2 regions of the Streptomyces sp. LE64 genome follow, and region 1 is predicted to be linked to the other one. Evidence: riboswitches for the same ligand, from Rfam matches in the RefSeq annotation. Region 1 holds a riboswitch; the other holds the start of a gene.
The links. A riboswitch is a leader RNA that binds a small molecule or an ion and turns the genes downstream of it on or off. The one in region 1 is predicted to bind S-adenosylmethionine.

Region 1 (6,837 bases):
GCAGTACAAGCCGGTCGAGATCGGCCCGCTGGTCGACGAGAACGGAGTGAAGCGCAAGGTCTCCCCGGTGCAGAAGCTGCGGGCCCGTCTGTCGAAGGGCTACTACGGCGAGCAGGGGCAGATCGAGAAGCCCAGCGTCGAGGAGTACAAGGAGATCCAGAGCGGCCACGGCCACCACTGAGTCTCCCGCGCCGGGGCCCGCACGGGCCCCGGCGGGTCGCCACCCGAAGGGCCCCGTCCACTGCACGGACGGGGCCCTTCGCGTCCTCCGCGCCTCGATAGGGTGGATCCAAAGGCACCACGACACCGCACGACCCGCGACGTCGACGGCCGCCCCGCCGGGCGGCCCCGTCCCCGTACGCCGTACGCACCCCGCACGGCCCGCACCCAGGAGCGACCCATGAGCGCTGTGACCCCCACCGGAGGCGACACCGCGGCGGCCCGTTCCTGGCCGGAGGTCCTCACCGCCCTGCTCTCCGGGGCGGACCAGAGCGCCGACGCCACCGCCTGGGCGATGGACCGGATCATGCAGGGGGAGGCGACCGACGCACAGATCGCCGGCTTCGCCGTCGCCCTGCGGGCCAAGGGCGAGACCGTGGAGGAGCTCACCGGACTCGTCGACGCCATGTACCGGCACGCCCGCACCATCGAGGTGCCCGGTCCCAGCGTGGACATCGTCGGCACCGGCGGCGACAACGCCCGCACCGTCAACATCTCCACCATGTCCGCGATCGTCGTCGCCGGGACCGGGGCCAAGGTCGTCAAGCACGGCAACCGCGCCGCCTCCTCCGCGAGCGGGGCCTCCGACGTGCTGGAGAAGCTGGGCGTCAATCTGGAACTGACGCCGGAGCGGGTGGCGGAGGTGGCCGAGGAGGCCGGGATCACCTTCTGCTTCGCCGCCAAGTTCCACCCGGCCATGCGGCACGTCGGCGCCGCCCGCAAGGAACTGGGCATCCGCACCGTCTTCAACTTCCTCGGCCCGCTCACCAATCCGGCCCGGGTCCGGGCGCAGGCCACCGGGGTGGCCGACGCGCGGATGGCGCCGGTGGTGGCCGGCGTGCTCGCCGAACGCGGCTCCTCCGCCCTGGTCTTCCGCGGCGACGACGGCCTGGACGAACTGACCACCACCGCCACCTCCACGGTGTGGGCGGTGCGCGACGGCGCGGTGGCCGAACAGCGCTTCGACCCCCGGGAGGTCGGCATCGACCTGGTGCCGGTGGAGGCGCTGCGCGGCGCGGACGCCTCCCACAACGCGGAGGTGGCCCGCCGGCTGCTCGCGGGGGAGACCGGCCCGGTGCGGGACGCGGTGCTGCTCAACTCGGCGGCGGCCCTGGTGGCGCTGGAGCCCGGCACCGGACCGTTGACCGAGCAGATCCGCACCGGCCTGGTGCGGGCCGCCGAGTCGATCGACTCCGGCGCGGCCCACCGGGTCCTGGAGCGCTGGGTCGCCGTCAGCAACGCCTGACCCGCGTCCGCCCGTCCCACCGGCCGTCTCGTGCGGGGCGGCCGGCGGCGCACCGCCGCCGGGACGGGGTGGTGCGCCCGCGCGATCGTCTGGCATGATGCATCCCAGGTCATGAGTGACAGCGCATCGGCCCCGGCCTGCTGTCCGGCAACCCTCCGTCCGTGGCGGGGTGCCCCGGGTGAAGACCAGGTCGTAGGCAGCGAGGTCTACGGCAAGCGCGGACCCCTCGCGTCTCTCCAGGGGTCCTGGTCGTCGAGGGAGCGGTTTCCGTGAGCAAGCGAATGCGATAGGGCGCAGCGCCCCACCTCCGCGCACGCCCCGTCCGGTGTGTCCCTTCACCCCTTCCCGCGTCCTCCCACGCCCCGTCCCGTTCCGGTCCGTGCGCTCCGCCGTCCGGTGCCGGTCGACGCCCCGCCGCGCGGCGGTCCGGCGTGGCTCCGACGCGCCCTGCCTCACCCGGGAGTCCGTCATGTCCGCACGTGCCACCACCGCCGAGCCCGTCTGCACCGCCGCCGAACCGCTGCTGCCCGTGCTGGGCCGCGAGGTGACCGTCCCCCTCGTCACCGGCGGCGAGGTGACCTACGCGGCGCTCGACTACGCCGCCAGCGCCCCCGCCCTCCAGCGGGTGTGGGACGACGTCGCCGCCTACGCCCCCTACTACGGCAGCGTCCACCGGGGCGCCGGCTACCTCTCCCAGCTCTCCACCGACCTGTTCGAGAACGCCCGCCGGACCGTCGCCGGGTTCCTCGGCTGCCGGGAGGGCGACCAGGTGGTGTTCACCCGCTCCACCACCGACTCGCTGAACCTGCTCGCCGCCGCCCTGCCCGCGGGTTGCCAGGTGTTCGTCTTCGAGACCGAGCACCACGCCTCCCTGCTGCCCTGGCGCGACGCCCGCGTCACCTACCTGGACGCGCCGCGCACCCCCGCCGAGGCGGTGGACACCCTGGAGCGGGCGTTGGCCGACCGCGACCCGTACGGGCCGGCGCTGGTCTGCGTGACCGGCGCCTCCAACGTCACCGGGGAGCTGTGGCCGGTGCGCGAACTGGCCGCCGCCGCGCACGCCCACGGCGCCCGGATCGTGCTGGACGCGGCCCAACTCGCCCCGCACCACCCGGTGGACGTGGCGGACCTGGACGTCGACTGGATCGCCTTCTCCGGACACAAGCTCTACGCCCCCTTCGGCTCCGGGGTGCTCGCCGGGCGCGCGGACTGGCTGCGCACAGCCGAGCCGTACCTGGCCGGCGGCGGCGCCTCCCGGAAGGTGTCGCGCCGGGCCGACGGTGGCGTGGAAGTGGAGTGGCACCAGGACGCGGCCCGCCACGAGGCCGGTTCCCCCAACGTGATCGGCGCCTACGCCATCGCCTCCGCCTGCACGGCGCTCACCGAGGCCGGGTTCGACCGTCTGGTGGCCCGGGAGCAGGAGCTGATCGACCGGGTGCGCGCCGGCTTGGCCGAGGTGCCCCAGGTGCGGGTGCTGTCGCTGTTCGGGGACGACGCGCCCCGGGTCGGCGTCCTCTCCTTCGTGGTGGACGGCTGGAACAGCTCGCACTTCGCCGCCGCGCTCTCCGCCGAGTACGGGATCGGGGTGCGCGACGGGCTGTTCTGCGCCCACCCGCTGGTGCGCACCCTGTTGGGCACCGACCCCCAGGACCCGGGGGAGTGCGGGGCGCCCGAGGCGGCCCCCGGGGAGCGTTCGCTGAACGCGGTCCGGGTCAGCTTCGGCGCGGGCACCCCCGACGAGCACGTGGACCGGTTCGTCCGGGCCGTGCGGGAACTCGTCGTCGAGGGCGCCCGCTGGAGCTACCGCACCGAGGACGGGCGCTGCGTGCCGGACCGGACGGCGCCCACCGGCTCCTGAGGACGGCCCCCGGACAGCCGGGTGCCGAGCTGGACCATCCGCAGGGCGCGTTCGGTGGCGTCGGTGAGCAACTCGCCGCCCCGGCCGAGCGCCTCGGTGAGGTCCATCGGCGCGGGCATGATCGACGCGTAGGCGTCCACCCCGACCGAGCGCACCCGGTGGGCGCCCTCGCCCAGGGTGCCGGCCAGCGCCAACACCGGGCGGTCGTGCAGCTTGGCGCGGCGGGCGACCTCGGCGGGGACCTTGCCGCGCGGGGTCTGGTGGTCCAGCGCGCCCTCGGCGGTGATGACCAGGTCGGCGCGGGCCAGCCGCTCGTCGAGCCCGATGCGGTCCAGCAGCACCTCGAACCGGGGCAGCAACTCGGCGCCCAGCGCCGCGAGTCCGGCGCCGAGCCCGCCGGAGGCTCCGGTGCCGCGGCCGTGGCACAGGTCGGTGGGCACCTTCAGGTCACGGGTGAGGACGGCGGCCCAGTGCTCCAGGGCGGCGGCCAACTGCTCCACCTGCTCGGGGGTCGCGCCCTTCTGCGGGCCGAAGACCCGGGCCACGCCGCGCTCCCCGCACAGCACGTTGTACGGGTTGCAGGCGACCCGGATGCGGGTCTCGGCCAGCCGCGGGTCCAGCCCGGTGGCGTCGACGCGGTCCAGCCGGGACAGGGCGCCGCCGCCGGGCGGGAGTTCCTCGCCGTCCGCGTCCAGCAGTCGCGCACCGAGCGCCTGGAGGGCGCCCGCGCCGCCGTCGGAGGTCCCGGAGTCGCCGCAGCCGACGAGGACGTGCCGGGCCCCGGCGTCGAGGGCGGCGCGGATCAACTCGCCGACGCCGTAGGTGGTGGTGGCCCCCGGGTCCCGCAGGCCCCGGGGCACCAGGGAGAGCCCGGCGACCGCGGCCATCTCCACCACGGCGGTGCCCTCGGCGTCGCCGAGCAGGGCGAAGTGGGTGCCGATGCGCTCCCCGGTGGGGCCGGTGGCCCGCAGCGGGACCAACCGTCCGCCGGACGCCGTGGCCAGGGCGCGGGCGGTGCCCTCGCCGCCGTCGACCAGCGGTATCAGGTCGATCTCGGCGTCGGGGAGCACCCTGCGCACGCCGGCGGCGATGGCTTCGGCGGCGGCTTCGGCGGACAGGGACTCCTTGAAGCCGCTGGGGGCGACGGCGAATCGGGTGAGCATCGTGGGTACTCCTGGGGGTGAGGGTGTGCGGGCGGATCGCCCGCGGGTGCGGGGCCGAGGCCCCGGTCAGGGGGTGAGGGGGACGCCCAGCAGCGGCCAGACCGCGACCGCGAACAGCAGCACCAGCACGGCCGTGAGCGGAGCCAGCACGGCGGACATCCGCAGCAGGTCCCCCGGGGTGTAGGTCGGGATGCCGGGCACGTCGGAGTAGAGCGTGACGGGCTTGGCCGAGGCCGGCAGGGTGTGGCAGAAGCCGGCGGCGGCGGTGGAGGCGAGGGCCGCGGCCACCGGGTTGACCCCGGCGGAGGCCGCTGCCGCGACGACCAGCGGCACCAGCACCGAGGAGCGGGCGGAGCGCGACTGGAGGAGCAGGTGGGCGCCGGTGGACACGGTGATGACCACGGCGAGGAACAGCCACGGCGGCAGGTCCAGCGGGATGCCGCCCACCAGCCAGGCGGCGGCCCCGGAGTCGGAGAGGGCCAGGCCCATGGCCATGGTGGCCGCCATGAACAGCAGCATCGACCAGGGCACCGTCTTCAGGGCGTCCTTCAGCCGCACCGTGCCGAGTGCGGGGGAGGAGGCCACGACCGCACCGATCAGGGCCACCACGGCGGGCGGCACCCGGTGCAGCGGCTCGCTGCACCACAGGGCGATCACGGTGGCGAGCAGCAGGGCGCAGCGGGTCTCGGCCGGCTCCCAGGGTCCGGTGACGGGCCGCTCGCTGTGCTCCTGGATCTCCTCGGCGGTGATCTGGACGGGGCCTTCGCGGTCGGCGCGCTTGGTGGTGGTGAAGAGCACCACCTCGGCGGCCAGGTGGGAGGAGACGATCGCCAACGGCAGGCCGATGAGCAGCCATTCGGTGAAGCCGATCCGCTGGCCCACCGCGTCCCACAGCACGGACACGGTGATCAGGTGCGCGCCCGCGCCGATCAGGGTGGCGACCGCGGAGAGCAGGATCACCGTGGGGAACAGCAGGGCGAGCATCACCACCAGGCGCTTGCGGTCGGCGAGGACCTTGGCCAGGGCCAGGAAGACCGGCATGGCGAGCGCGGCCCGGCCGGAGGTGGCGGGCACCGCGAAGGCGGTCACCACCAGGGCGGCCGTCGTCAGGTGCACGAGTTGACGGACGTTGCGGGCGCCGCTGACCAGGAAGGCCGCGGCGCGGCCGGCCAGTCCGGTCCGGGAGACGGCTGCGGCCAGCACGAAGGCGCAGATCAGCAGCCACACGGTGTCGTCGCCGAGCGTGCCGAACAGCGCGTCGCTGCTGATCACGCCGGTGGCGGTGAGGGCGAGTCCGGCGCCGAGCGCGATGTAGGTGTCGTCGATCGGGGTGCCGATCCACGCGCAGGTGGCCAGCGCGAAGACGGCCAGCGTGATCCGTGCGTCGCCGCCCAGTCCCGGGAAGTTGCCGGGTACCACGAGCACCGCACAGATGCTCAGGGCCACGCACAGGGTCGCCATTTGCCGGTAGTTCACAGTCACATGAAGAAGGTTTCACCCGGGCGGTGAGTGCTCCATGAGCCGTTGATGAAGGGAACTTCACGGAAGGCGGGCCCCGCCGGCACCGGCGGGCGAAGACGCCTGCACGGGGCCACCGGAGTGCGCGGGCGCGCACCGTGGGTGACCCCGTGCGGGGCGGGGGACGGCGGAGTCCGGCGGCTACTCGGGCAGCCGGTAGCCCATGCCGCGGACGGTCTCCACCCGGTCCGCGCCCAGCTTCTTGCGCAGCGCCCGGACGTACACGTCCACGATGTTGGAGCCGGGGTCGAAGTCGTACCCCCACACGTGGGACAGGATCTGTTCCCGGGACAGGACCTGTCCGGGGTGGCGCAGGAACAGTTCGAGCAGGACGAACTCGCGGGCGGTCAGGTCGACCGTGCGCTGTCCGGAGCGGGCCCGGCGGGTGCGCAGGTCGAGGCTGAGCTCCCCGTTGCGCAGCACCGTCACCTCGGGGGCCCGGGCGGCGGTGCGCATCCGCAGCCGGACCCGGGCGAGCAGTTCCTCGAAGCGGAACGGCTTGGTCATCCAGTCGTCGGCGCCGCCTTCGAGTCCGGCGACGGTGTCCCGCACCGAGTCCCGGGCGGTGAGCACGATCACGGGGACCGAGACGCGGGCCTCGCGCAGCTGCCGCAGGACGGTGAAGCCGTCCTTCCCGGGCAGCCCTATGTCGAGCACGATGAGGTCGAAGCCGCCGGTGACGGCGTACTCGTAGGCGGCCTCGCCGTCGCCGACGACGGTGGTGGCGAAGCCGTTGGCGCGCAGTCCCTTCTCCACGAAGGAGGCGATGCGTTCCTCGTCCTCCACGATGAGTATCCGGTTCACGGCACGGCCTCCTCAGCGGGCTCCTCGCC
Region 2 (6,837 bases), 2.4 Mb from region 1:
CCTCCAGCGCACAGGCCCGAGCCGTGTTCCACGCCCCCGAGGCACACCACCTCGACCCCGCCCAACAGGAACTCTTCTACGCCGAAGCATGGGCGGCCCAGGGCTACACCTACCGACCCGACCCCCAACGACTCCGACCCCGACCCCAGCCACCGGCGTACCTGTGGGTGGTGTCCCCGTGACGCGCGAGGCCCTGACCGGTCCCCCGCCCGAGCCGTTCACCGCACGGTGCGTCGTCTGCCACCGGCGCACCACGGCGCCCGTGGCCGTCCGGCACGCCGGAAGCCTCAGCGGCGGCAACGCCGTCACCCTCTACGCCTGCCCCGCCCACGTGTCCTCCGTCGCCCCCGGCCCCTTCGGCGACGAGTTCGCCCCGGAAGCCGAAGGGCTCGAAGGGCGAGAGGGGCTCGAAGGAGCAGCGTGAAACGCCCGAGGGCGGCACCCCCTGCGGGGTGCCGCCCTCGGTCCGTCCGGACGGACGGGTGGTGCGGAAGTCCGAGCCGGAGGCTCAGAAGTCCATGTCACCGCCGGGCATGCCACCGGGAGCGGCAGCAGCGGCCTTCTCCGGCTTGTCGGCGATGACGGCCTCGGTGGTGAGGAACAGCGCGGCGATCGACGCGGCGTTCTGGAGCGCGGAGCGCGTCACCTTGGCCGGGTCGAGGATGCCCTCGGCGATCATGTCGACGTACTCGCCGCTGGCGGCGTTCAGGCCGTGACCCGGGGTCAGGTTGCGGACCTTCTCCACCACGACGCCGCCTTCGAGACCGGCGTTGACGGCGATCTGCTTGAGCGGGGCCTCCAGGGCCAGCTTGACGGCGGCGGCACCGGTGGCCTCGTCGCCCTCCAGCTCCAGCTTGTCGAAGACGGCGGACGCCTGGAGCAGGGCCACGCCACCACCGGCGACGATGCCCTCCTCGACGGCGGCCTTCGCGTTGCGGACGGCGTCCTCGATGCGGTGCTTGCGCTCCTTGAGCTCCACCTCGGTGGCGGCACCGGCCTTGATGACGGCCACGCCGCCGGCGAGCTTCGCCAGGCGCTCCTGGAGCTTCTCGCGGTCGTAGTCCGAGTCGGAGTTCTCGATCTCGGCGCGGATCTGGTTCACGCGACCGGCGACCTGGTCGGTGTCACCGGCACCGTCGACGATGGTGGTCTCGTCCTTGGTGATGACGACCTTGCGGGCGCGGCCCAGGAGGTCCAGGGTCGCGTTCTCCAGCTTGAGGCCGACCTCCTCGGAGATGACCTCGCCGCCGGTCAGGATGGCGATGTCGCCGAGCATGGCCTTGCGGCGGTCGCCGAAGCCCGGGGCCTTGACGGCGACGGACTTGAAGGTGCCGCGGATCTTGTTGACGACCAGGGTCGACAGGGCCTCGCCCTCGACGTCCTCGGCGATGATCAGCAGCGGCTTGCCGGACTGCATGACCTTCTCCAGCAGCGGCAGCAGGTCCTTGACGTTGCCGATCTTGGAGTTGGCGATCAGGATGTACGGGTCGTCCAGGGACGCCTCCATACGCTCCATGTCGGTGGCGAAGTACGCCGAGATGTAGCCCTTGTCGAAGCGCATGCCCTCGGTGAGTTCCAGCTCCAGACCGAAGGTCTGGGACTCCTCGACGGTGATGACGCCTTCCTTGCCGACCTTGTCCATCGCCTCGGCGATGAGGTCGCCGATCTGGGTGTCGGCGGCGGAGATGGAGGCGGTGGAGGCGATCTGCTCCTTGGTCTCCACGTCCTTGGCCTGCTCCAGCAGGGCGGCGGAGACGGCCTCGACGGCCTTCTCGATGCCGCGCTTGAGGGCCATCGGGTTGGCGCCCGCCGCGACGTTGCGCAGACCCTCGCGGACCAGCGCCTGGGCGAGGACGGTCGCGGTCGTCGTGCCGTCACCGGCGACGTCGTCCGTCTTCTTCGCGACCTCCTTGACCAGCTCGGCGCCGATCTTCTCGTAGGGGTCTTCGAGCTCGATCTCCTTGGCGATGGAGACACCATCGTTGGTGATCGTGGGGGCGCCCCACTTCTTCTCAAGGACGACGTTGCGGCCCTTGGGGCCGAGGGTGACCTTGACGGCGTCGGCGAGCTGGTTCATACCGCGCTCAAGGCCGCGCCGCGCCTCCTCGTCGAACGCGATGATCTTGGCCATGTGAAGTGGTCCTCCCGGACTGAAGGGGGTCCTACCCGCGCCCTTACGGCGTGGGAGCGGATGGTTCGGACCGCGCTGGCGCCCGCGACGGACGACCTGCGACACCGGGTGGAGGATGCCCCCGCCCGGTCCGCGGGCCTCACCGACCCGGTCCTTCGTAGCACTCTCACTCGTAGAGTGCTAACGCCAATGATTAGCACTCGACCGGTGCGAGTGCAAGCGGCTTGCCCTTGCGAGATACCGCCGCCATCGCTTCCGTGCAGGTCAGGGCGGTTCGGCCAACCGAAGCACGACCGGGGCGCGACCGAATGCGGGAACGGTGCCGCCGGGGCGCGGGGGCGCGACAGGGGGCGGGCGGGGGCGGACAGTACGGAGGGTCCGCACCCTGTGGGGTGCGGACCCTCCGGAACGTCGCAGCCAGTCGACGCCGGCGTCAGACGGCCAAACGGACCATGTCGGCCTGCGGCCCCTTCTGACCCTGCGAAATCTCGAACTCGACCCGCTGACCCTCTTCGAGGGTGCGGTACCCGTCCATCTGGATGGCGCTGTAGTGGACGAAAACATCCGCACCACCGTCGACCGCGATGAAGCCGTAGCCCTTCTCCGCGTTGAACCACTTGACGGTGCCCTGAGCCATGCCTAACTCCCCTATTACTGGCCCTTGCACAGGACCGCACTTCGCGGGCCCGGGTCAGACCTCCACCCCCCAACGGTTGGGGGTGTGCGCCGGAACGCGTCGACCGCCGCTGAATGTATCTGTCCAACTGCCGTCTGCAACAGGTCAACTGGACGAGAAATCCGGGAGCGGCTGCTCGGAGAAACACGGATGACCGGCGCGAATTCAGGGCAACTCGGGCCGGTCAAATGTGATGAAAGGGCCAATTCGGTAATGCTCTTTGGCTGCTTCTTGTCGGCGCGCGGCTGAGAAGTCATATGTGTGAAGTACAAATGCGCGAGCCATTTCCCCAACCCTACCGCGTTCAATCCTCATGAATGACCCCCTCCGCTTCTCTTGCGGAGGGGGTCGAGGTGATGACGGAGCGTCAGCCCCGGCGGAGGCTCAGCCGCCGGCGACGGCCGGGATGATCGAGATGCCCGCGCCGTCCGGGGTGGCGGTGGCGAGGCCCTGCTCGAAGCGGACGTCGTCGTCGTTCACGTACACGTTGACGAAGCGGCGCAGCTTGCCCTGGTCGTCCAGGACCCGACCGGCGATGCCCGCGTGGTTCTTCTCCAGGTCGGCGATGACCTCGCTGAGGGTCGCCCCCTCGGCGGGAACCTCGGCCTGGCCGCCGGTGTACGTGCGCAGGATGGTCGGGATGCGAACGGTGACACTCATGAGAAGACCTTTCCGGTCGTTTCCGGAGAGAACCGGAGAGAAGTGGAGGGAAGGGCGGGGGGAGTTTCGCGACCTCCCGCCCCGGGGACGTCAGGGGGCGGGAGGGGGTGGCGGTTCAGTCGGTGGCGAGGCCCGCCGCACGGAAGGCGTCGAGGTTCGGCTTGATGGTCGCGGTGGGACGGGCCCGGTCGGCGACCGCGTCCAGGGTCTTGAGCCCGTCGCCGGTGTTGATGGCGACGGTGGTCAGCGTCGGGTCGAGCTGCCCGTTCTCGATGAGCTTCTTGGTGACGCCGAGGGTGACGCCGCCCGCGGTCTCCGCGAAGATGCCCTCGGTCCGGGCCAGCAGCGAGATCGCCTCGACGACCGCGGCGTCGTCCACGTCCTCCACCGCGCCGCCGGTGCGCCGGGCGATGTCGAGGACGTAGGGGCCGTCCGCCGGGTTGCCGATGGCCAGCGACTTGGCGATGGTGTCGGGCTTCTGCGGGCGGACCACGTCGTGGCCGGCCTTGAAGGCGGTGGAGACCGGGGAGCAGCCGGTGGCCTGGGCCCCGAAGATCTTGTAGGGCTTGTCGGCGACCAGCCCGAGCTTGATCAGCTCCTGGAGGCCCTTGTCGATCTTCGTGAGCTGGGAGCCCGAGGCGACGGGGATGACGATCTGGTCCGGGATCTCCCAGCCGAGCTGCTCGCAGATCTCGTACGCCAGGGTCTTGGAGCCCTCGCCGTAGTACGGGCGCAGGTTGACGTTGGTGAAGCCCCAGCCCTCGCCCAGCGGGTCGCCGATCAGTTCGGAGCAGAAACGATTCACATCGTCGTAGGTGCCCTCGATGGCGACGAGTTCGCCCCCGTAGACGGCGGCGGTGACGACCTTGGCCTGCTCCAGGTCGTGCGGGATGAAGACGCAGGAGCGCAGCCCCGCGCGGGCAGCGGCGGCGCCGACCGCGCCGGCGAGGTTGCCGGTGGAGGAGCAGGAGAGCGTGGTGTAGCCGAAGGCGCGGGCGGCCTCGACGGCCTGGGCGACGACCCGGTCCTTGAAGGAGTGCGTCGGGTTGCCGGAGTCGTCCTTGACGTACAGCCGGCCGGTGACGCCCAGCTCGCGGGCGAGGTTGTCGGCCTTGACGAGCTGCGTCCAGCCGGGGTTCAGGTTGGGCTTGCTGGCCACGTCGGCGGGGACGGGCAGCAGCGGGGCGTAGCGCCAGACGTTCTCGGGGCCGGACTCGATCTTCTTGCGGAGCCCCTCCGGGTCGCCGACCGGGAAGTCGTAGGCGACTTCGAGGGGCCCGAAACAGAGCTCGCAGGCGAAGATCGGGCCGAGTGCGAACCGCTCCCCGCACTCCCGGCAGGAGAGTGCCGCGGCGGGACCCAGGTCCACGGTGGTGGTGTCGGTGGTGGACGCGGCGGTCTGAACAGCCATGGTGGCGAGGCCCTCTCTCCTCATCTTCCCCGTGACGCGTTTCGTCACGAGACGGAATTGGCACCTTCCCGAGTCGGGAGCCTCGCGGGCCGTCCACCGTGATCGACGTGATCGTTCGGCGGCGGCGACGAGAACCGACTGGAGGGTTGCCGGGGCTTCAACGGGCCGTGTCCCTCTGCCCCTCTGGATGAGCGGTATGCGGTTGTCAGCGCTGCGGACCCGACGTGCGGCGGCCGTGCGCGTTGCTCAAGACTGTAACCGAAGGCCAGGACGGTTGAGATAGCCGTCCGCACCGCGAGATGGGTCACAGTAGGGAGCCACTGACCGTGCTGGAAGAGGTCGAGTCCTGGTTGAGCAGGCGTTCCTGGTCCGTGGCGGACCGTCCGCCGCACCAGCTCGTCGCGGCGAAACGGGCCTCGGGGTCCACGGTCAGTGTGGTGCTGCCCGCGCTGGACGAACAGGAGACGGTCGGCCAGATCGTGTCCGTGATACGCACCGAGCTGATGGCCGGACCGACGCCCCTGGTCGACGAGCTGGTGGTGGTCGACTCCGGCTCCACGGACCGGACGGCGGAGGTGGCCGGGGCGGCCGGGGCACGGGTGGAGCACCGGGACGCGATCCTGCCGCGGCTGCCCGCGCTGCCCGGCAAGGGCGAGGTGCTGTGGCGGTCGCTGCTGGTCACCCGGGGGGACGTGGTCTGCTTCGTGGACGCGGACCTGCGCGAGTTCTCGGCGGACTTCGTCCGCGGCATCCTCGGCCCGCTGCTCACCGAGCCGGACGTGCACTTCGTGAAGGCGATGTACGACCGGCCGTTCGGCGGCGCCCCCGCCGCGGGGGCGGGGCAGGGCGGCCGGGTCACCGAACTGCTGGCCCGCCCGGTGCTCAACATGCACTGGCCGCGGCTGGCCGGATTCGTCCAGCCGCTGGGCGGGGAGTACGCGGCCCGGCGCTCGCTGCTGGAACGGCTGCCGTTCCCGGTGGGGTACGGGGTGGAGCTGGGGCTGCTGGTGGACGCCCTGCACAGCGTGGGGTTGGACGCCCTGGCGCAGGTGGACGTGGGGGTGCGCCGGCACCGGCACCAGGACGGCCAGGCGCTGGGCCGGATGGCGGCGGCGGTCTACCGGACGGCGCAGTTGCGGCTGGCCCGGGACCATCTGCTGTGGCCCGAGCTGACCCAGTTCGAGCGGGGCGCGCGGGGCTTCGAGCCGCGGACGTACCCGGTGGACACGGAGGAGCGTCCACCGATGGCCTCGGTGGCGGAGTACGCGGCGCGACGGGTGGCGTGAGGGGCGGTGGCGCGGGGCCACCGGAGCGGGACGAGCGGCCGGATGCGGACCCCCGCGCCTCCTGCGGGTGCGGTGAGCGCGTGCGGTGATCGGGGCACGGGGCGGTGCGGACCGCGTGGCGCGCGGGCGCCCGTTCGGACCGCCGCCTAGATTGTCAGCTCGTGCGTGGATTCTTCAGTATTTTTCGCATTTTTAGGTTCTTCTCCACCGGGGCGGGTAAGGGGCACAGTGGTGGCGTCCGACGGCGCGCCGTGTGGACGGCAGGGGTTCTCGCGGCATCGGTGCTCACCGTGACGTCGGCTCCGGCCGCGTATCCGGTGGGCCTCCCCCGTGCGGGCGCCACCGTCGTCGTCCCCCCGGCGACCGAGGGGCGCACGGTGCAGCGCCGGGCCCCCGACCCGGAGTTCTCGCCCCATCTGTACGCGGGTCTGGCGCTCTCGCTGGGCGCGGTCGGCGGGCTGCTGGTGGCGACGGTGCGCAGCAAGACGGGTGCCCGCGGCGGCCGGGCGGGCCCGGGTTTGGGGGCCGACGAGGTGGGCGAGGTATCGCCGTATGGCTTCTTCCGAAGGTGAGCAGGGCGCCGGCATCCTGGTCGCGTCGAACCGCGGCCCGGTGAGCTTCGCGGTGGGCGAGGGCGGTGCGCTCACCGCCCGGCGGGGCGGCGGCGGGCTGG

Region 2: another riboswitch for S-adenosylmethionine. It lies ahead of thrC (threonine synthase); the one in region 1 lies ahead of ACSMX9_RS05675 (aminotransferase class V-fold PLP-dependent enzyme).

The regions. Positions count from the first base shown of each region.
Region 1 covers NZ_CP199708.1:1,265,153-1,271,989, reverse strand. The annotation lists gene qcrB (cytochrome bc1 complex cytochrome b subunit) at 1-181, shown strand, start outside; gene trpD (anthranilate phosphoribosyltransferase) at 401-1,465, shown strand; SAM riboswitch class IV at 1,573-1,689, shown strand; gene ACSMX9_RS05675 (aminotransferase class V-fold PLP-dependent enzyme) at 1,935-3,323, shown strand; gene ACSMX9_RS05670 (glycerate kinase) at 3,266-4,486, opposite strand; gene ACSMX9_RS05665 (SLC13 family permease) at 4,553-5,947, opposite strand; gene ACSMX9_RS05660 (response regulator transcription factor) at 6,146-6,808, opposite strand; gene ACSMX9_RS05655 (ATP-binding protein) at 6,805-6,837, opposite strand, start outside.
Region 2 covers NZ_CP199708.1:3,660,473-3,667,309, reverse strand. The annotation lists gene ACSMX9_RS16675 (hypothetical protein) at 1-182, shown strand, start outside; gene ACSMX9_RS16670 (hypothetical protein) at 179-424, shown strand; gene groL (chaperonin GroEL) at 509-2,131, opposite strand; gene ACSMX9_RS16660 (cold-shock protein) at 2,565-2,768, opposite strand; gene ACSMX9_RS16655 (MoaD/ThiS family protein) at 3,192-3,467, opposite strand; gene thrC (threonine synthase) at 3,583-4,878, opposite strand; SAM riboswitch class I at 4,896-5,072, opposite strand; gene ACSMX9_RS16645 (glucosyl-3-phosphoglycerate synthase) at 5,205-6,164, shown strand; gene ACSMX9_RS16640 (hypothetical protein) at 6,455-6,736, shown strand; gene ACSMX9_RS16635 (alpha,alpha-trehalose-phosphate synthase (UDP-forming)) at 6,717-6,837, shown strand, end outside.